DNA from 3 places in the Peribacillus simplex NBRC 15720 genome. Region 1 is predicted to be linked to each of the others. Evidence: riboswitches for the same ligand, from Rfam matches in the RefSeq annotation. Region 1 holds a riboswitch; each other region holds the start of a gene.
The links. A riboswitch is a leader RNA that binds a small molecule or an ion and turns the genes downstream of it on or off. The one in region 1 is predicted to bind cobalamin.

Region 1 (7,490 bases):
TCAATAACCCCTCACTAATTGCCAAGGGAATTTGGGTCAGGGCAAAAATCCCTGCAAATTTACTGAAAGAGGCCATGAATCCTCCTACCTCGGATGGAAAAGCAAGAGCAAGTTGAACGGAAGTTACCACATAGGTTCCTAAATCTCCAAAAGCAGCTGCCAAGAAAACGGCAAGAGAGAAAGACCACCCCAATTTAGTAGCGCCCTTGAAGACAAAGTAAGCAATGAAAGGGCCGCAAACCGCCATGGAAAATGCATTGGCCCCTAATGTCGTCAATCCTCCGTGAGCCAGTAAAACAGCTTGAAATAACAGAACGATGGAGCCAACGACACTCATGGCCAATGGTCCGAATAAAATGGAACCCAATCCAACTCCGGTAGGGTGTGAAGAACTTCCCGTAACGGAAGGAATCTTAAGGGCAGATAAGATAAATACAAATGCGCCCGATAGGCCAAGTATCATTTTTGTTTCTGGGTTTTCCCTTACTTTGGACCTAATGGACCGGTAACCCAAGATTAAAAATGGAAGCGTCACGGCCCACCAGAATATAGCCCATTCAATGGGTAAAAAGCCCTCCATGATATGCATGGCCATTGCCCGTTTTGGGACAAAAAGCAGTAAAATGACAAAATAAAGAATTTTCCAATTGGTTCTTTTCATTCTTTCTCCTTTCAACACTTTTAATTTTTCTGATCAATCTTTAGAAGAAAAGCGGCGCCCAACATAAAAAGCACTTCTCTCAAGGGAAAGAAGTGCGTAATGAACAGGAATTTTGCAGCATAAACCAACAATGGGCCTTTCTGCCTGATCCGCACACCCATCCTCGTAGGCTGAAACAGTTTCACACTTCATGGCAGGTCTCCTGGCTTAGGTTCATCATCCCGTTACATCCTTCCCATCTCATTTGACAGTGGATTAAAGTTAAAGTAATAGGACTTCCCTTTACAGTGGCGGGACCGCTCCGGATTTTCACCGGCTTCCCTTTTAAGCTGAATTCCGAGGAATTCAACACCATAAAACTTATGTAATTATTTGAAAATTCTCGTATAGTGTACCATAAAGAAATAATTCCAGCTACACTATCTTTTTTTTCGGGACGAAGTTTGTTGCGAGGAAAGGATTGTAACTGGTTTTACACTATTAAACTTTTCTAAACAGTCGGAATAAACTATTGAATTTTGATAAAGTTGTTATATGATAGATAAAGTTAGTTAGAATGTATAATAAAACCAAATATTTCATTTTTAAAAGTGCTCTTGTCTGAATAAGCAAGGGATAATAGGGAAAACGGTGAAAATCCGATGCAGCCCCCGCTACTGTAAACGCTGATGAAATTGTCGATAGCCACTGGCATGATGCCGGGAAGGGACAAAGTAAAATGAAGCGTAAGCCAGGAAACCTGCTTTTAAAATTGCATGATACTTTTCGGAGGGAAAGGTAGAAGGACTATGACGATTTTAGGAGATTGGGCATGCTTGCCTGGGGCTCCTCATTCATATAGTTTTTTTAAACCTTGACTCTAATGTTAAGGTTTTTTATTTTGCCTTTTCCCTGAATTCAGGAGGAAAAAGATGACTACTTGGAACTTGACGGGTACAAATACGCATCTGTTGATTTGTAATGGGAGCAGCTGCATGAAAAAGGGCGGGGAAGAAGTAACCCAAGCGATTCGCGATGAAATTACTTCCAAAGGACTGGATTTGAAAATCCATACAACCAGGACACGCTGTAACGGAAGATGTAAGGATGCCTGTGTTGTGATTGCCTATCCCCAAGGAAACTGGTATCGAGTGGAAACGCCTGATTTCGGTCGGCAGATTGTCAGCCATATTGATGATGGGGAGTTTGTTCCACAAATGATCTACCAATTCAATGATGGGGAAATGACACCAAATCCAGATTTTCCTGCTCATACGGGTATTTCAAAGAACAAAGCGTAAAAGGAGATGTCTTAATGAGTACAAACGGTAAATTATTCGTCGTGGGCTTTGGGCCAGGGAATTTTGAACACATTACCAAACGTGCTGTCGAAGCCCTTCAAGAAAGTGACTACATCATTGGTTATAAAACTTATGTTGAGCTCATTCAGGGACTGCTTACAGATCAAACGATTATTAGTACGGGGATGACTGAAGAAGTATCACGTGCACAGGAAGCAGTGAAACAAGCGGAGCTGGGAAAGAAAGTGGCGGTAATTTCCAGCGGAGATGCCGGAGTTTACGGGATGGCAGGGTTGGTTTATGAAGTATTGATTGAAAAAGGCTGGAAAGAAGAAACTGGAGTGGGCATTGAAGTCATTCCTGGCATTTCTGCAATCAACTCTTGTGCATCTTTACTTGGGGCACCAGTCATGCACGACTCGTGTACGATTAGCCTCAGTGATCATTTAACTCCTTGGGAACTGATCGCTAAAAGGGTTGAGGCAGCTGCAATGGCAGACTTTGTCATTGCACTTTATAATCCGCGCAGCGGCAGGCGGACCAGGCAAATTGTTGAAACACAGAAAATTCTCCTCCGCTACCGTTCGCCAGATACACCTGTTGGGTTGGTGAAAAGTGCTTATCGCGATAGGCAGGATATTGTCATAACCAATTTGAAAGATATGTTGAATCACGATATTGGAATGTTGACCACCGTCATTATTGGTAATTCATCCACCTTTTTATATGATGACAAAATCATCACACCAAGAGGCTATCAGAGGAAATATACTTTGAATTCGGAAAAGCAAACATTGAAGCCGCATCAGCGTCTGCAAAAAGAAGCGGAACCGTGGGCGTTAGATCAAGAAGCCTTTACCGAGTCTGCTGGAGGAGTTGGATTACTTACAAAAGCACCAGAAAAGAAGCCAGCTTCCTTTGAAATGGCAATGGAAGCCCTGTCGAGAGTCAAAGGCCAAACCATTCAGCAATCCATTAAGCCGATTGTTCAGCAAAAAATAGAGTCGGTATTCGAGCTTGCCGTTAGTCCAGGTGTGGCGAATAAACAATTCACTCCCAAACAAATGATGACACTTGCGGAGGTTGTCGGGGAAAAGGGAACGATGGAATACACGCCAAATCATAAAATTGTATTAAAGATTCCGACAACTGATCCGGAAGTCATTACGGGGAAGTTGCAATCAGCAAACTTTCTATTATCGCCGATTGGAGATGTACTGACATTAAAAGCCTGTGATTTCTGTGATGGTGAAAAAGCGGAATCCATTCCTTATGCAGATGAAATACACCGGGTGCTTGGCGGAATGAAAATGCCCAAGGAATTGAACATCGGATTTAATGGGTGTGGGATGGCTTGTTATAGTGCTGTGATGGATGATATTGGGATTGTCTTCCGAAAAGGGAAGTTCGACTTATTTCTTGGAGCTAAACCGGTTGGAAGAACAGCCCATCCAGGTCAGCCGGTTGCGGAAGGCATTGAACCGGAACAGCTAGTTGAGCTGATTACGGACATTGTCGGGGAGTATAAGCAAAATGCCCATCCAAATGAGCGGCTTTTTAAATACTTCAAACGTTCGAAAAAGATACAGAATTTTTCTTATCAGGACATCGCTCCCAAAATAAACATTGAGCCTGCGCCTTGTGAAGACTAATCAAGAGGGGGAAAGTAAATGAAAGCAGTTTTGTTCGTAGGACACGGAAGCCGCTTGGCTTCGGGAAATGAGGAAGTCCTTCATTTTATTGAAAATATGATTCCGGCAATGGACGAGCGCTTCCTAGTAGAAACGTGCTTCTTAGAATTTGCGGTACCGAATATATCTAAAGGCATTGATAATTGTGTAAAACGAGGAGCTACTGAAGTTATCGTCATACCGATCATTTTGTTGCATGCAGGACATTCGAAATTACATATCCCAGCTGAAATAGAGGATGGGAAAACCAAGTATCCAGAAGTGAAATTCACATATGGCCAAACGATCGGGGTTCACCATGATGTATTGACAATCCTGACAGACCGTCTTGAGGAAGCGGGATTCGATACAACCGCTGAACATGCTGAGACAGCAATATTGCTAATTGGCCGAGGTGGCAGTGATGCTGATGCAAATAGTGATATATATAAAATTTCACGATTATTATGGGAAAAATTAAACGTTAAATGGGTCGAAACAGCTTTCATGGGTGTAACGGACCCGCACGTTGATGAAGGTATTGAACGATGCATCCGGTTAGGGGCAAAAAAAGTAGTGATGCTGCCATATTTCCTCTTCACAGGCGTGTTGATGGAAAGAATGGAGGATATGCTTATAGGCTATCAAGAGCATTATCATGATCGAGAATTCATTTTGGCGAAGTATTTTGGGTATCATCCAACATTACAGAACATTCTCCAAGAGCGAGTAATTGAAGCTAGTGAAGGCAGGTCAAGTGGGGCACGTGATTTGGAAAACTATCGTAAACATGTCGAGGAACATGGACATGCCCACCATCATCACCATCACGACCACGACCACCACCATGATCACGATCACGATCATGACCATCATCACGATCACGATCATGACCACGATCATGATGGGCAAGTGGTGGGGACGTCAAAATGATTTTGTTCTTGGCGGGTACAAGTGATGCAAGGGAATTAGCGATTGAGATGCAGCAGGTGGGATTCAAGGTTTTGGCAACTGTTGTAACTGGGTCGGCGGCTAAGAGTTTGCAAGATGCAGGGATATCTACCCGGATTGGCCGATTAACTGCAGAGGATATGACATCTTTAATCTCTGAAAAAGGTTTTCATGCTGTAGTTGATGCAAGTCATCCATTTGCGGAAGAAGCATCCAAAAACGCCCTTAACGGAGCAAAGGCAGCCAATGTTCCTTATATTCGTTATGAGCGTGAAAGCCAACGGTTTCAGAATGATAAATTGATAGTTGTCCGTGATTATGAGGAAGCTGCCAAACTTGCCGCTTCAAAACGGGGAGTCATTATGCTCACGACCGGAAGTAAAACCCTAGCCGTGTTCGCAAAAGAATTGGTTGGGCTCGAGAATACCAGAGTCATAGCGAGAATGCTGCCACGCATGGACAATATGGAAAAATGTGCGCAGCTGGGCATTGAACAAAAAAATATCGTTGCGATTCAAGGTCCATTTTCCAAAGAATTAAATAAAGCTCTATATGAACAGTATGGCGTCACATTGATGATAACCAAAGAAAGTGGCAAGGTCGGTGCGGTTGACGAGAAATTGGAAGCCGCGTTGGAATGTGGAATAGAGACGATTATGATATCGCGACCGGATGTGGACTATCAAAATGTACATTCCAGTTTTGATCATGTCATTGCCGAGTTGAATAAACAGCTAAATGAAAATTAGGAGGAATGCAAGATGGATTTTAAAACGGATTTTAAACCACTAACTGTAGACCCGGACAAAATATATGATTATAGCTTTTCAATCATTGCTGAAGAAATGGGCAATCATGATTTTTCTGAGGATGAATGGAAGATCGTCCGCCGGGTCATTCATGCTTCAGCGGATTTTGAATTGGGAAGAAGTGTCATCATTCATCCAAATGCCATTCAAGCTGGTGTGGAAGCCATTCGCAAAGGTAGACATGTCATTGCTGATGTGCAAATGATCGAGAGCGGTACAGGCAAAAAAAGATTTCAAAAACACGGCGGGGACGTTCATTGCTATATTTCAGATCCAGATGTGATGGTCGAAGCAAAACGTTTGAATACGACAAGGGCGATCATTTCGATGCAAAAAGCCGTTAATGAAAATGAAGGGGGCATTTATGCCATTGGCAATGCACCTACCGCTTTACTTGAGCTCATTCGCCTTATTAAAGAAGGGATTGCAAAACCGGACTTAATCATTGGAATGCCTGTTGGGTTTGTTTCTGCAGCGGAATCTAAAGAGGAACTGGCTAAGATCACAGAAGTGCCATTCATTACGAATATTGGCCGAAAAGGTGGAAGTACTGTCACTGTTGCAGCATTGAACGCGATTTCCCTTTTAGCTGATAGTTAAAAAACATGGAAAAGAAAGTGAAAAAAGACCCCTCACAAATGCGTCATGGGTATACGACGGGAGCATGTTCGACAGCCGTGACCAAAGCGGCATTGACCGCTTTGATCACGGGGGATGCACTTGAGGAAGCAACGATTTCCTTGCCCATCGGCCGAGATGCCACTTTCACTATTGAGAAATATGATATATCGGAAAATGCAGTTAGTGCGGAAACCATTAAAGATGCCGGAGATGATCCCGATGCCACCCATCTGGCACATATTATCTCTACTGTCAGCTGGTCGGATGCACCTGGGATTATCCTGGATGGAGGGACCGGTGTGGGCCGTGTGACCAAACCCGGTCTTCCCGTTCCAGTAGGAGAAGCTGCCATTAATCCTGTACCGCGCAAAATGATTTTAACCACTGTGCAACAAACATTGGAAGAATTTAAGATCAATAGAGGAGTGAAAGTCGTCATCTCCGTGCCCGCAGGTGAAGAAATAGCGAAAAAAACATTAAATGGCCGCTTGGGGATTGTGGGAGGCATTTCCATTTTGGGAACAAGGGGCACTGTCGTCCCTTTTTCCAGTTCCGCCTATATGGCAAGTATCGTCCAGGCTATCAGTGTCGCCAAAGCGAGTGGGTGTGAGCACCTTGTCCTAACCACTGGCGGGCGCAGTGAAAAGTATGCAATGGGCCTTCTCCAGGATTTACCTGAGGAAGCCTTTATTGAAATGGGTGACTTTGTAGGCTTCTCACTTAAGCAATGTAAGAGGCAGGGAATTAAAAAGGTCTCACTGGTCGGTATGATGGGTAAATTCTCCAAAGTGGCCCAAGGTGTGATGATGGTTCATTCAAAAAGTGCCCCGGTCGACTTCGGTTTTCTATCGGAAATAGCTCAAAGTGTCGGAGCTGAAGATGATCTTGTACTTGAAATCAAGAATGCAAACACAGCATCACAAGTCGGGGATATGATGTCAGCGATCAATAATTTTGATTTTTTTAATAAACTATGTGAATCTTGCTGTCACTCTGCCATAAACCAAGTGAAGGGCGGCATTGAAATGGAAACGGCGATTTATTCGTTGAAAGGACAATTACTGGGAAGGGCTGTTGGAATTGAGTCAATCGATTAAATTAATCGGGATAGGGGATAACGGTCAGGAAAGCTTACTGCCCCAATATGCCCAATGGATAGAAGAAAGTGAAGTGCTGGTCGGAGGTGAACGGGTCTTATCCTTCTTTCCGAACTATTCTGGCAAGAAGATTGTCATAAAGGGCGGTTTGAAAAAGGTCGTGGAACAACTTCAGGATGAAACTCGTCCAACAGTTGTCTTAGCTTCCGGTGACCCATTGTTTTATGGAATGGGAGGCTATCTTTCCAGCAAAATCAACATGGAGGTTTACCCATATTTCAGTTCAATTCAGCTTGCTTTTGCAAAAATGGGGGAAAGCTGGCAAGACGCCTTCCTAGTTAGTATTCATGGCCGCAGTATGAAAGGGCTGGCCCAGAGGATTGATGGGAAAGCGAAAGTTG
Region 2 (7,490 bases), 2.5 Mb from region 1:
AATCATAAAAGGCCTCATCCAGGACAATCAGGCAATCCGCTTTTTGGCATTCCATGATCAATTCCTTAACTGCATCCCGCTTAAATGAAACACCCGTCGGATTATTAGGCGTACATAAGAAAATTGCATCATATTCGGGTAATCGGGGAATCAAACGATCCAAGTCCAATTGCCACTCAGGAGCATCAAGCTGGTGAAAATCGACCTTACATCCTGCTGCCAAGCAAGCCTCAGCATATTCCGCAAATGCCGGCTGAATGATTAGCACCCTTTGATTGGCTAATCCGTTCGCTACCAACATGATTATTTCAGCACCACCGTTCCCCATCAAAACGGATTGCTCAGGAAGAGCTTCTTTTTTTGCAATTGATTTTGTCAGTTCAATGGCATGCGGATCTGGGTATTGAAGGATTCCTTCAAAAAAACCATACCACTGTTCCTTTATGCGTAAAGGCGGGCCCAATGGGTTGATGTTAGCACTGAAGTCGAGAACCGATTCAGGCATTTCGATTTCCAGTGCTTCGTAAAGATAATGAGGATTAGAGCCATGAGAAGGTAATGTCAAGAATAAGTCCCCCTAGCCATAGCATCAGTAGAAATAGAAAAGATGACCGATGCATGATGGTAATCGTTTTTGGTATATGTTTTGCTTCCAATCGAACAAGCGGAACTCCCATCCTCGCACGGTCGGAAACAATTCCTTTGTACATATTCCGGCCTCCAAGCTGTATTCCCAAAATGGCAGCAACGCCTGCTTCACACCACCCGCTATTCGGGCTTGGATGTTTTTTTGCGTCATTGAATAATATCTTCCATCTGGCACCAAATCCATGATGGCTGGATTTCGAGCTCAGCAACATCAGGAATCCGGTGAGGCGGCTTGGAATCCAGTTGACGATATCATCGAGCTTGGCTGAAGCCCAGCCGAATTGCCCATATTTATCATTTTTGTACCCTACCATGGAATCGCAGGTATTAATCGCCCTGTATACCATCGCGAGCGGCGCACCGCCAATAGCTGCCCAAAACATCGGTGCTGTAATCCCATCACTAGTATTTTCCGCTACGGTTTCCACGGTTCCCCTGACTATTTCGGATTCATCGAGATCAGCAGTATCACGGCCCACGATATAGGAAAGCTTAAGCCTCGCTTCAGGAAAATCCCGTTCATTAAGCGGAAGGCAAACATCCATCCCAGCTTGCTTCAAGCCCTTCTGAGCTATCGTAGTAGAAATGACAACAGCTTCCCAAAGGATACCTGCAAGCGGATGGATCCGATAAGCCAAATAGACGGTAAGACCAGTAATCAGTAACACCGCCGATAAGACGATGATCAACATGAAGAGTCCATTCCGTTTCTTATATGCCCCTCTATTGAATGCCAGATCCAACTTGCTTATTATCGTTCCTATCCATTTGACTGGATGCGGCCAATTTGGCGGATCACCAATTAATAGATCAAGGAAAAACGCCAGCGTAACTGCCAAAAGATGCTGAAAAATCATAAATCCTCAATCCGTTTCCGAGTATTCTTTAATGCTTCCACTGTACAATCATAAACACCGCGACTGATCAGCTTCCCTAACGGAGTGATGGTGCCCGCATATTGAAGCTTTGCACCTCTTTGAGTTGCCGCAATCAAAATGCTGTCTGTCGATGTTCCTGTTGCACATGTATTTGTCACCTTATCCATGACATGCAAATCATGAAGGGCTTTTACTTTTGCCTCGGTCGCAGTAACTATGCTGTGGATGAAAGCCTCTTCTGCCAAATGCCCATTTACGAATATCCAAGTATTTATCGTTCCTGGAGCGGAACTCCAAGAATGCCGGTCTGCTAAAGAAGCGTCGATGGCATTGCCTACACCAGCTGTCACGATAATAAAAACCGAGAAATCTTCAGCTCTTAGTAGCTTGAAAGCAACCGTATCGAGATAGACAGCTGTCATCATCCCTACCGTTTCCTGAGGTTCAAAACCATGAGTCTTTAAATAGTCGGCCATTTCAACATGATGGTCCTCGCAATCATAGCCATGATGGACGTGCCTATTCACAAAATATTTATGCCAGCCCGTCCCTGAACCAGTCACTCCAGAAGACATCGTTCTAAGCATGATCGGAGAATCCAATTGAATCATCTCAGGACCGACTGTCAAATAAGAACCATCGATTTCCAATGGGATAGTATCATGGACATGCTTTTCCGGAACGATGAACATCTGTGGTTTCGGAAGGGCGGGATGTGGATGTTTTTCGATCGTCGTATGATATACATCCTGAATCCGTTCCTGTTGGAGCACTTCGTTCGGCACATCAACAACCTGAATCTGCCCTTTCTCAAGCAACATAAGCCGATCACAATATAATCCTGCTAAATTCAAATCATGAAAAATTGAAATAACGGTCAACTTCTGCTCTTTTGCCATTTTCCTCATTAGATCAAGAAGATCTTTTTGATAGGAAAGATCCAAGTGGTTCGTAGGTTCATCCAAAAAAAGGATTTCCGGCTCTTGAGCAAGTGCCTGTGCCAGCAAGACCCTTTGTCTCTCCCCTCCTGATAATCGTTCAAAATGAAGATCCTGAAAATCAGCTACTCCCGTTTGTTCCATAACTCGTTGGACAATCGATTCATCTTCTGCGGACCAACTATGGAACCAACCTGATTGATGGGCATATCGCCCAAGTGAGACCGTCTCTTTTACTGAATAGGAGAAAGCTAATGAGGAATGTTGAGGGAGCACAGCAATGACCTGTGCAAGTTGCTTTGACGAATAATCCTTCAAATCCCTACCTCTTATCCGTACGCTTCCGCCATTATAATCGAGCACCCCGCTAAGCATGCTTAAAAGCGTCGTTTTCCCGCTGCCATTTGGACCAAGAATCCCGAATAATTCCCCTTTATGTACATCAAAAGAGACAGAGTCCAAAACAGCTTTGTTATGATATCCACCTGTTAACCCTCTTACTTCAAGCATCCGTTTTTACCCTTCTCTCCGTCTCTTTAATAAAATCAGCGCAAATGCAGGTGCCCCGATAAGTGAGGTGATCACCCCGATCGGCAGTTCCGATGGGGCAATGATCGTTCGTGCCACAAAATCCGCCAATATTAAGAATCCGCTTCCTATCAACAATGACAACGGAAGTAAATGTTTATGGTCAGGCCCCCAAATCTTTCGGACAAAATGAGGAATGACCAATCCTACAAAGCCAATCGCCCCCGAAACGGCAACGGCTGCCCCTGTCAATGTCGAACCGGCTATCAAGATCCACATTTTCCGCCGCTTAACATTCACACCTAAGTGTTTTGCCCGGTCTTCCCCGAAAGTCATCGCATTCAATTCACTTGTATTCATGATCAAGATCAATGAACCAATGATAAAAAACGGCAAAATGATTGCAATGTAATTCCATCCGCGCATTGAAACGCTTCCCATCAGCCAGCCGATGATTTGTCTTAATTCATCACCCGTCAGCGCAATCATCAATGAAATGAAGGCACTTAAAAACGAGCTAAAAATGATCCCCGTTAAAATGATCGTTTCCACTTTCATCGATCGATCCATTTTTTTTGCAAACGTCAGTACACAAAGCATCGTGAGCACTGAGCATAAGATGCTCAGTGCCGGAAGAGTATATAAACCGATGAACGGCAGTGAAATATTCAAGAATATTGTCAATACGGCGCCGACCGATGCTCCTGATGAAATACCCAATGTGTAAGGATCAGCGAGCGGGTTCCGGAGCAGTCCCTGAAAAGCCGCACCCGCAATCGCAAGTGATGCCCCGACCAAACCCGCAAGCAACACACGCGGCAAGCGGATGTTCATCACGATATTCGTAAGCATAACATCCGGATCAGCAGAAATCGGCAAATGGAAAATCTCCTTGCCGATTATTTGCATAAGTACGGGAACCGGTACTGGCACCGAACCAAAGGAAATGCCTATCGTCATTGCGAATAACAAAATTAACAACGCAATCAAATAAGCAAACGCCCATTTAGTTGTCAAATTGGTTCGGATAGACTGATTTGGCAAGTTCCTCTACTCCCTCTATTAAACGTGGACCGGAACGGGTCACCAAGTCTGAATGGACATCAAAGACTTGGTCATTCTTAACAGCATTTACGTCTTGCCATCCTTTTCGGGCCGTCACTTCACTTACTGAATCTTTCGTATAATAACCATACGTTGTAATGATGACATCCGGATTTGCAGCAATCATCGACTCTTCATCAATTTTTGCCCAACCGTCCAATTCAGCAGCAGCATTATCCGCTGAAATAATATTAAGCATTTCATTCATGAACGTATTTTTTCCAGGTGTGTATATTTCCGGTGAAGGCGAAACTTCCACTAAAACGGTCTTCCTATCCTCTTCCTTTACGGATTTGGCTTTTTCCTGAATATCCTTGAGCTTCGTTTTCATATCCGCAACGATTTCTTTTGCCTTATCATGTTCTCCCGTTGCCTGTCCAATCATTTCAATAGACTCATAGACTTGGTCAAAGCTTTGTGCATCATTGACTACGAGGACATCTATTCCAGCATCCTTAAGCTGCTGTAAACCCTCATTTGAATTATGGGCACTTGATGCATGCGCAAGAACAAGGTCAGGTTTCATGGAGACAATCAGCTCCGTGTTCATTTCCATTCCGCCAACTTTTTCAATTTCTTTCGTTTCTTCCGGGTAATTATCATTGTCGGAAACACCAATGACCTTTTTACCCAAACCAAGTGCAAAGACCACTTCCGTATTACTTGGTATCAACGAAACGATTTTCTTCGGCTTTTGTTCTATCGTTATTTTTTCCCCTGTTGCATCTTTAATCGTAATCGGGAAAGCCTTGTGTTGAGCATGATTCGTTTGCTGTTTTTCTTTTCCTTCATCAGTAGCGTCACTGCAGCCAACCATCATGCCTGCAGTAAGCAACATCAACAGTATCAGACCAAAAATTTTCTTCATTTTCATTCCCCACAATCTTTTCATTTAATTTCTTCCCACCTAATAAAGAAAACGCAATCCCGGAAGATGCCCCCAAAACAAAAAGCACCTCCCGTTAAACGGAAGATGCTTGCATGGCAACAATATCATTACGGACTCTTGGGTCTGCCACACACCTTCCCATCCGCGTAGGTTACAGGTGTACGAATTCTGGCAGGTCTCCTGGCTCATGGTCATCGTCAACGGCACCTTCCCATATCTCATACAGTGGTACACAGCCGTCAGCTCCCATATACAGTGGCGGGACCGCGCTGGCATTTCACCAACTTCCCTTTTAAGTCATTAAGACACCAAATCGTTCATATGTATATAATTTTCACTGCCTTCATTATACACCATGTAAGAATCGATTATTATATGATTTTTCTGAACAAGTACGAAATGAGCCGTCCACCTTCAATGATTTGAAGCATTTTCAATCAGTGAAGCAAACCCCTCGACTGATAACCCAGGTGAAATCCGAACTCGATGCAGGGCATGCATCCCTTGGTCCCTTAAAGCCCCCCCAGGTTCAGTAGTGACTGCCATCTTGTATCCAGCTTCTTCTGACAGCCTGAGACTCTCTTCGTTATACCGGCCAACCGGATAGGAAAGCACTGTCGTGTCCTGGTCGAGGATACGGTCGAATAGCTCCTTCGACTGAACCATTTCCGCTTCTTGCTGCTTTGCCGTCATGCGGTTCAGCTCCAAATGGTTGATAGTATGACTTTCGATTGAAATCCCATTCCTGCTCATCTCCACCATTTGATTTTCAGTCAGGTGATGACCTTTATCAATGGACTTCCCGATCATGAAAACAGTTGCTTTCATATCATTTTCTTTTAATATCGGGAAAGCCTCCGTGTAGTTATCTGTATAGCCATCATCAAAAGTAAGCCAGACGCACTTCTCACTTGGCAGCCAATTCTCGGTTAAAACGAGGAATGCTTCTTCAGGGGATAATGTATAGTAACCATTCTCCCGAAGCCAAGCCATTTGTAATTGAAATTCCTCTCTTGGAACCCGAAGGCCATTACCTTCTGAAATGCTGTGATACATCAATATTGGAAGCTCGACCGCGGACTCGGCCGTTATCCAGTCCTCCGTATCGATTTGCTCCTCCAAATCCTGCCCGGTCATATTTTCAGCTGCTTCGACCACTTCAATGTCATCTTCTGCAATCGGCGCAGCCGTCTTTGTGCCTATACCCTCTAAAATCCCTTGTGAACATCCAGGTAGAATCAAAATCCCCAGCAATGCCACCATCCATAAAACTTTATATTTTCCCACTATCATTCTCCTGTTTTTTTCTAGTATAATAGTACCAGAAAACAAATGAATAATAAAGTATTCCATTTAATGAAAAAAAGGGAAATATGAGAGCTTAGTGACCCGCTAAGCATTTATGAGGATTTTTTTTTCATAAGTATAAGCTATTAGCTTGAAAAGTTTGCCTATAAGAAATATAATAAATAAGTCGTCGACTTTTATATATGTCCCAGTAGCTCAGCAGGATAGAGCGACAGCCTCCTAAGCTGTAGGTCGTAGGTTCGATTCCTATCTGGGACGCTAAAGTTTATAAACCCTGTTATAATGCGGTTCTTCCGTGTTATAGCAGGGTTTTTTCTGTTGGTATGACCGTTAAAGCCATAAATTATATGTAGGATAAAAGCACATCTGTATGTAGGAAACAGTGATATTCCATTTCACTATTACTTTTCTATGTCTGGAGGTGCTTTTTTTTTATGAAAAAACACGTTATTAAACAGCGTGGAACATCGTTAAAGGAACGGAAATTGCCAGTAAGACTACGGAAAGTTTCACGATTGAATACACACTGCAAGAAGCCTTAGATATTTTTCTCCGTGCAAAAGTTGCTGAAGGTGTCCGAAAGCGAACATTAAGAGAATATGTACGGCACATTAGGTATTTAACGGAATACTTATCTGTTTATCATCCGTCTTTTATTTACGTTAGTGATCTATCACCTTCTTTCAATAAGCGAATATATCACTTTTTCAAAAAATAAGAAGGCTTATGCAGGCGTTGAACAGCGTGAGAAAACTAATCAAGTTTTTATTTATTACGTCGATACACATCTGCAGATAAATAATGGGTTTTTGGTTATGATACTGCCTTTTTTAAAAATAAATGTTTTAACCTGTCCCATCCGGGTATACAAATACTGTAAGACATTCTCACCAAAGGAGATGATGTGCATGATGAGTACAATCAGAAGCCAATGGAACAAAGAGAATGACGCAGCGGTGTTTAGTCCCGGTGATCAGCGTTAGAGTCAATTGAAGAGTTAGATGATAATCAAGAAGGGAATTACTAGTCTTCTCATCCAAAGGAGGAGGATACTGATCATGAGTATTTACAGCCTATGGAATCCAGAGAATGATGAAGCAATTTTCAGTCCGGGTGATCAGCAGCCATTCAGTATGCTCATACGAGTAGATTCGGATAAACACACACACACTGACAAAACACTTGAATATGAATTAC
Region 3 (7,490 bases), 1.6 Mb from region 1:
GCCGATTTTTTCATGGAAATCCTATCGGACCTGCTGAATCAGGTCGTGAATCTGGTATTTATCTTAGTCGTTTTTGGACATACCCAGTTTTTAAGCGGCTGGAGCCGTGAAGAAATCATATTCATTTATGGATTCTTCCTTATCCCATTCGCCCTTTTTTCTGCCTTTTTCAACATCTGGGATTTTAATGACCGCTATATCGTCAAAGGTGAAATGGACCGGATATTAACAAGACCGATACATAGCCTGTTTCAAGTCATTTTAGAAAGAATCGAGCTAGAAGCGTTATTTGGTGTTGTGACCGGTTTGATCATTATATTCTATTCGGGGATTTCATTGGATTTGCAGCTTACTTGGTATGACCCGATTCTTTTCATCATTTTTGCAATAGGCGGGGCCCTAGCTTATGCAGCAATTTTCGTTGCGATAGCAAGCATTGGGTTCTGGTCGGATGCGAAAACATCCATCATGCCAATGATGTACAATATCGGGAACTACGGGCGATATCCTGTTGATATTTATAATAAGGTCATCCGTTTTGTCCTTACATGGGTGCTGCCATTCGCGTTTGTTGGTGTCTATCCGGCATCTTATTTCCTTAGAAAAGAAGAGTGGTATGCATATGCATTTGCCACACCTGTAATTGGGGTTGCCTTTTTCGTGATATCCGTTTTCATATGGAATCAGGGAGTGAAGAGGTACCGCGGGGCAGGGAACTAAAAAAAACCCTTCAACAGCATTCATGTTGAAGGGGTTTTTGTTTAGTTCCGTTTTTTCTTTCTTTCAATATATCTTGCTTGTGCTTGAATATATTGCTGCTTTTCCTCTTCCGTTTCCGGTATGACCTGAGGTACGTTTGTCGGCTTACCGTCTTCATCAATGGCCAGCATCGTTAAAAAAGCGCGTGCGGTAAGCTGTTTTTCACCTGTTAATAGGTTCTCACGCTCCACTTTCACGAATACCTCCATTGATGTGCGATGAGCACAGGTGACATAAGCTTCAAGGTTGATCGCATCCCCTGTCTTGATGGGGGCCAAAAAATCAAAAGAGTCGCTTGAAGCAGTCACAAAGGGTTTTCGACAATGACGCATAGCTGAAATGCAGGCTATTTTATCAACATATGCCATTACTTTTCCACCAAAGATGGTATTGTGATGATTTGTATCCGGTGGAAAAACAAGGTCGGTTAAAAAAGACAGTGACTGCTGTGTTGGATGGGCAACGTTCTTTTCAATCATTTGCCTGTTGGTTTAGCTAAAAGATTTTCACGGACGATTTTTGCTGCTTCGACCATGTTTTTCAGGGAAGCGACGGTTTCCGGGATACCCCTTGTTTTCAGGCCGCAGTCGGGATTGATCCAAAACTGGTCTTTATCCAATACCTTGATGCCCCGTTCAATCATATCGACCATTTCTTCCACTGCCGGCACACGCGGGCTGTGAATATCATACACACCCAGGCCAATACCTTTTTCATATGTTTTTTCCTCGAATGCCGAAGCAAGCTCCCCATGACTACGGGATGTTTCGATGGAAATTACATCGGCATCGAGGGAGGAGATGACATCCATGAAACTGTTGAAGTCGCAATAGCACATATGCGTGTGAATTTGGGTTGTATCCTCCACGCTTGATGTGGATATCAAGAATGAATTTACAGCCCAGTTCAAATACTCATCGCGATCGCTTTTTTTCAATGGCAGACCTTCTCTAAGTGCAGGCTCATCAACCTGAATCATTTTAATTCCAGCGGATTCCAATGCAATGACTTCTTTTTCTAAAGCGAGTGCCAGCTGATAGCAAACATTCTCCCTGGAAGTATCATCACGGACAAATGACCAGTTCAAAATCGTAACAGGACCTGTAAGCATTCCCTTTACCGTCTTCTTCGTAAGGGATTGTGCGTATACACTTTCCCTGACTGTCATCGGTTCGATGAAATGGATGTCGCCGTAGATGACTGGTGGTTTCACGCAGCGGGATCCATAGGATTGTACCCAACCCTTTTCTAGAAAGACGAATCCGCCTAACTTATGGCCGAAGTATTCAACCATATCCGTCCGTTCGAATTCCCCGTGAACGAGAACATCCAAACCGATTTCTTCTTGGATTTCGATCCACCTGCCGATTTCTTCGTTAACGAATGTTTCATATTGCGAAGCGGTCCATTCTCCTCTTTTGAATTTCCCGCGTGCTTGTTTAACTTCAAGTGTCTGCGGAAAGCTACCGATCGTAGTCGAAGGAAGAAAAGGCAATTTGAAAAATTCCTGTTGTTTTTGGTAACGTTCTTTAAATGGAAGCTGACGGCCGGAGGTCCTGGTTTTAACCTTTTCGACATTGGATTGTACACTCCCGTGATTCCGTGCATTTGAACTTGCTAACGTTTGAACCGTAAATTTATTTGCATCGACTTTTTCGGCAATTGCTTCAAAGCCTTGATTATTCCCTTTGACCAAGAGTGTGATTTCCTCAAGTTTCTCATCAGCGAATGCAAGGGCCTCTTTCACTTCTTTTGAAAGGGCGGTTTCATTACGAACGGTCACCGGGACATGAAGCAGGGAACAAGAGGGCTGAAGCCAAATTTGGTCTTCGGCTACCTTTTTCTTAAGAGTCTCGATCAATTGGATTTTTTTCGATAAATCAGATAGCCAAATATTTTTTCCGTCAATCACACCTGCAGCAAGCACTTTGTCCTTCGGGAAACCGAATGCTTCAAGATTACTTAGATTCCTCCCCTTATCATGTACAAAATCAAGACCGATTCCTTGGACTTGTAATTCGATGACTTCTTGGTAATGTTCCACGGCATCAAAGTATGTTTGTAGCATGATGTTCAGGTTTGGTGCTGCTTCATTCAGTTTTTCATAGAGGTAAGTAACAGTTTGCATATCATCTTTGGAAATGGATGAAACAAGAGAAGGTTCGTCCATTTGAACCCACTTCACGCCTTCTTGCTCCAACTCCCGCAGGATTTGCGTGTATAGGGGAAGCAGGCTCAGGATGATGCCAGGGATTTCTTGTTTATTGAAGCCTTTGGAAAGGGAGATGAAAGTATAAGGTCCGATCAACACGGGCTTAGTTTCAATCCCTAGCTTTTCCTTGGCTTCCCGATATGCTGCAAGTGGTTTATTTTCTGTTAAAGTCAGCTGTGACAGTTTTAATTCAGGGACAATATAGTGATAGTTCGTATTGAACCATTTCGTCATTTCGGAAGCGACTTCATCATTGTTTCCGCGAGCCATTGAATAATAAACGGAAAGGGGAACGCTCCCGCCTTCATAAGCTGAATAACGCTCAGGAACAAGACCGAACATTACGGACATATCCAGCATTTGATCATAGAAAGTGAAGTCGTTGACAGGAATGATATCAATGCCTCGTTTCTTCTGTTTTTGTAAGTTGCCTAAACGGATGGCTTTTAGTTGTGCCGTAAATTCTGCTTCATCGATTTTTCCGGACCAGTAAGCTTCTAATGTACGTTTCCATTCACGATCTTCCCCGATTCGAGGGTAACCCAAACTACTGCTTTTCAAAATTCCCATCCTCCTACATTCATTTGTTTGATCAATAAAAAAAGCATCCCTAACCGTCAAAAGAGAAAGTTAGAAATGCTTAAAATAAAGAGGCAGAATGCCCCTTACAATTATAAGGTCCCTAACACCTCCCTATCTCCCGTAGGTTAAAACAGTGTTGTCGAAATAGGCAGGTCTCCTGACTTAGGGAATATCATTAGCGGCGGGCCTTCCCGATCCTTTGATCAGTGGCATATTGGATGGCGCTAACATTCCCATTACAGTGGCGGGACCGTGCCGGAATTACACCGGACTTCCCTTTTAATCCTAATGAAAATTAGGAACCTATTTCCACATATGAAATTTTGCAAAACCTGCCTTGATAACTGTTTGCAGGTCAAAGATTTATAAAATAAAAACTATTATAAAAATTTAGACAATCGTAACATATCCGACCAAAAGGGTCAACATGGAAAAAAGATTCGGGAATTGTAACCGTTAATTGGAAGTGTGGGTATAAGGCTGAGGTCTGTTCCTAAAAAAGAATATATTGTTTGGACAGGGAGTATGTATAGAGGGAGTGGCGTTTTGAAATGGGGCGTGGGGGATGACTTTCTACATCTTGATTGCAGGAATCATTTTTTGCATGGTGATGAGCATTCGTACGTTATTTCTTGTTGAGTCGGGAGGAAAGAAATTTTCTCTGGAGGATATGCTGTGGCTTGGCAATTTATATGCGACGATATTAGTTGGGTTTGCACTGATTTATTTATTATACGAGCTTCAGAATCATTCGGTGATTCTTGATATGGGCAATCGATTGGATGGCACTTTCTATGAACAGTTGAAGACTTCTTTTTATTTTAGTGCGATGACGATGTTTTCTGTGGGGTATGGAGATATAGCCCCAATTGGCATGGGCAGGATGATAGCTACCATTCAGGCTTTCATCGGGTATACACTGCCGGCAGCGTTCGTGATTCGGACGGTGATCGATCTGGAGCAGAAAGATAGGAGGGATAAATGAAAGTTGTTTTTCTTTCGATTATTGGGTACTCTTACCATAATGAAAAAAATGGAGGGTTCAATATGACTGTTAAAATTGGTGAAACAGCACCTGATTTCAAACTCCCTGCAAACAATGGCGAAATGGTATCGCTATCGGATTTTAAGGGGAAATACATTGTTTTATATTTCTATCCAAAAGACATGACGCCAGGCTGCACGACGGAGGCCTGTGATTTCCGGGACCATAATGAGCAATTCGAGGAATTGAACGCTGTAATCATTGGTATCAGCCCAGATCCAGCGGCACGTCATGAAAAATTCATCGAGAAACATGGATTGCCTTTTCTGCTGCTGGCTGACGAAAATCATGAAGCGGCTGAATCATTTGATGTTTGGCAATTGAAAAAGAACTTCGGCAAGGAGTATATGGGCATTGAACGTTCAACTTTTCTGATTGATAAGTCTGGTAAGGTAGTCAAAGAATGGCGTAAAGTAAAAGTCAAAGGCCACGTCGAAGAAGCGCTTGAAACTCTTCGCGACCTCGAAAAATAAGGGACAGGCAGATGAAGGATGAGCGAATAACGAAGCTTGCAGCCAGGCTGATTCATCATTCGATACAATTACAGCCAAAAGAGAGAATCCTCATACGGGGGCATATCAACACGAAACCATTATTGAAAGAACTGATTGATGAAATATACAGAGTTGGTGCTTATCCATATGTAGAACTCGAAGACGATGAGATAAGCCGCCACCTGTTACAAGGGAATGTGAAGGAACAACTTGACATATCTTCGCAATGGGCCTTGAAGAAATATAGGGATATCGATGCAGTCATCATCATCACAGGGGAAGAAAACGATGTGGAAATGACTGATGTTCCCATCGAGAGGCACCGTCTTCAAGGGGAGGCAATGAAATCCCCCACTCTTTTCTATGTAAACAACCGACGTTGGGTCTTGCTTAATTATCCCACCAACGCATCCGCGCATAAAGCCGGCATGACCTTCGATAGGTACCAAGACTTCCTTTTGAACGTATGCACCATGGATTACGGGAAAATGGAGGCGTCCTTGAAACCGTTAAAACAATTGATGGAACGAACTGACAAAGTCAGGATCGTTTCACCTGGGACAGATTTGACCTTTTCCATCAAAGATATGCCTGCCATCATATGTGCCGGAAAAAAGAATTTACCGGATGGAGAAGTTTTTACGGCACCCATAAAAGATAGTCTCAATGGAAGGATAGCCTTCAACACACCAACAACCTATGAAGGAATCACCTTTAGTGAAATAGAATTAAACTTTAAAAAGGGAAAAATCATTAAAGCGACATCCAATCGTGACTCTGAAATGAACCAAATTCTTAATATTGATGAGGGGTCCCGGTTTATCGGGGAGTTTGCAATTGGAATCAATCCATACATATTGGAACCTATGGACGATATCTTGTTCGATGAGAAAATAAGCGGGAGTCTGCACTTGGCTCTTGGACTTGCCTATGAAGAAGCTGATAATGGAAACCGTTCATCGATACATTGGGATATGGTCTTGATCCAGCGTCCCGAATATGGTGGTGGTGACATCTATTTTGACGACGTCCTGATCAGAAGGGATGGCGTTTTCATTTTGCCGGAATTACATGCATTAAACCCAAATTCTTTAAAATTAAGCCTTTTTTAATAAGGGTAAGGCTTTTGTCCAACTCAAAAAGGGGACACCTGAATATGCTTTATTAAGGGAATACCTCCTCAGAGAAAGTTGCGCGGGACACATAGAGCCCGTGTTTTTTTATGTTAATTAAAAGGGAGAGATAAACATGTTAATACTTTCAACTGTCATTCCGAATGAAGGCATCCAAACGAAGATGATGGAAGCTTTTCCTGAATTGAACTTCATTTATCAAAAAGGATGGACGGATGGCCCGCTTCGTGAAGCGGAAATCTTAATTACATATGGTGAAGACTTAACTGAAGAAATCATTGGGAAAGCGGCGAACTTGAAATGGATCATGGTCATGAGTGCAGGGATGGAATTAATGCCATTTAAAGCCATTGAGGAACGTGGCATTCTGGTGACCAACGCAAGAGGCATTCATAAAATCCCAATGGCTGAGTATACGATAGGAATGCTTTTGCAATATGAAAAGAAATTGAAATTGCTTATGAAGAATGAAAAGGAAGAACTGTGGGATAGAAAGATTGAAGTAGGGGAATTGAATGGCAAGACTATGATCGTTATTGGTGTCGGTGCAATTGGAGGGGAAGTGGCTCGTCTTGGGAAAGCTTTTGGGATGACGACGATGGGAGTGAACCGGAGCGGGAAACCAGTGGAATCCATCGATTACCTTTATACCATGGATAATTTATTGGAAGCCATACCGGGAGCCGATTATATCGTATCAGTCTTGCCAAGTACGGATGAAACGAAGGGCTTTTTGCAAAAAGAACACTTTAAAGTAATGAAAGAATCTGCAGTATTCGTGAATATTGGCCGCGGTGACCTGATTAACGATGAAGAGTTGATCGAAGCCCTGGATGCTGGGGAATTGTCTCATGCCATCTTGGATGTATTTGATCCGGAACCTTTAGGAAAAGGGCATCCGTTTTGGAAGATGGAGAATGTTACAGTCACACCGCATCTATCAAGTAAAAGCGGAGAATATTTACCAAGAACCTTTGCCATTTTCGAAAAAAACATGCGTGAATACATGAAAGCTGGAAAAGACTTCACCAACGTAATTGACTTATCTAGGGGATACTAAACTCAATGCAAAAATGGGAAAGATTCACTGTGTTCATGAATAAACTAAAAAAGAATGGTTAAGCCATTGAATTATTGACAAATTCAACGCATAAAAGGTACACTATTTATAAATATTATAATTTAAGAATTCATACTTAATGAGAAAAAGAGGTGGATGACGGTGTCTGAAGTTCAGTTAAAAGAAGCGTTGGATTCCTTAAAAG

Region 2: it holds a riboswitch for cobalamin, as region 1 does, so the genes downstream of both, BS1321_RS12830 (ABC transporter substrate-binding protein) here and BS1321_RS00970 ((2Fe-2S) ferredoxin domain-containing protein) in region 1, are expected to answer to the same signal.
Region 3: it holds a riboswitch for cobalamin, as region 1 does, so the genes downstream of both, metE (5-methyltetrahydropteroyltriglutamate--homocysteine S-methyltransferase) here and BS1321_RS00970 ((2Fe-2S) ferredoxin domain-containing protein) in region 1, are expected to answer to the same signal.

What each region holds. Positions count from the first base shown of each region.
Region 1 covers NZ_CP017704.1:189,340-196,829, reverse strand. Annotated here, with positions in the region: gene BS1321_RS00975 (energy-coupling factor ABC transporter permease) at 1-661, opposite strand, end outside; cobalamin riboswitch at 837-1,032, opposite strand; cobalamin riboswitch at 1,233-1,422, shown strand; gene BS1321_RS00970 ((2Fe-2S) ferredoxin domain-containing protein) at 1,573-1,941, shown strand; gene cobJ (precorrin-3B C(17)-methyltransferase) at 1,956-3,593, shown strand; gene BS1321_RS00960 (sirohydrochlorin chelatase) at 3,612-4,544, shown strand; gene cobK (precorrin-6A reductase) at 4,541-5,311, shown strand; gene BS1321_RS00950 (precorrin-8X methylmutase) at 5,324-5,971, shown strand; gene BS1321_RS00945 (cobalt-precorrin-5B (C(1))-methyltransferase) at 5,977-7,089, shown strand; gene BS1321_RS00940 (bifunctional cobalt-precorrin-7 (C(5))-methyltransferase/cobalt-precorrin-6B (C(15))-methyltransferase) at 7,073-7,490, shown strand, end outside.
Region 2 covers NZ_CP017704.1:2,688,619-2,696,108, reverse strand. Annotated here, with positions in the region: gene cobD (threonine-phosphate decarboxylase CobD) at 1-565, opposite strand, end outside; gene cbiB (adenosylcobinamide-phosphate synthase CbiB) at 540-1,505, opposite strand; gene BS1321_RS12840 (heme ABC transporter ATP-binding protein) at 1,502-2,974, opposite strand; gene BS1321_RS12835 (FecCD family ABC transporter permease) at 2,981-4,036, opposite strand; gene BS1321_RS12830 (ABC transporter substrate-binding protein) at 3,999-4,964, opposite strand; cobalamin riboswitch at 5,139-5,313, opposite strand; gene BS1321_RS12825 (polysaccharide deacetylase family protein) at 5,400-6,248, opposite strand; tRNA gene BS1321_RS12820 (tRNA-Arg) at 6,478-6,551, shown strand; gene BS1321_RS27495 (hypothetical protein) at 7,352-7,490, shown strand, end outside.
Region 3 covers NZ_CP017704.1:1,830,610-1,838,099, reverse strand. Annotated here, with positions in the region: gene BS1321_RS08725 (ABC transporter permease) at 1-720, shown strand, start outside; gene BS1321_RS08720 (acyl-CoA thioesterase) at 762-1,238, opposite strand; gene metE (5-methyltetrahydropteroyltriglutamate--homocysteine S-methyltransferase) at 1,235-3,541, opposite strand; cobalamin riboswitch at 3,684-3,875, opposite strand; gene BS1321_RS08710 (potassium channel family protein) at 4,119-4,538, shown strand; gene bcp (thioredoxin-dependent thiol peroxidase) at 4,601-5,071, shown strand; gene BS1321_RS08700 (aminopeptidase) at 5,083-6,204, shown strand; gene BS1321_RS08695 (D-2-hydroxyacid dehydrogenase) at 6,341-7,285, shown strand; gene perR (peroxide-responsive transcriptional repressor PerR) at 7,442-7,490, shown strand, end outside.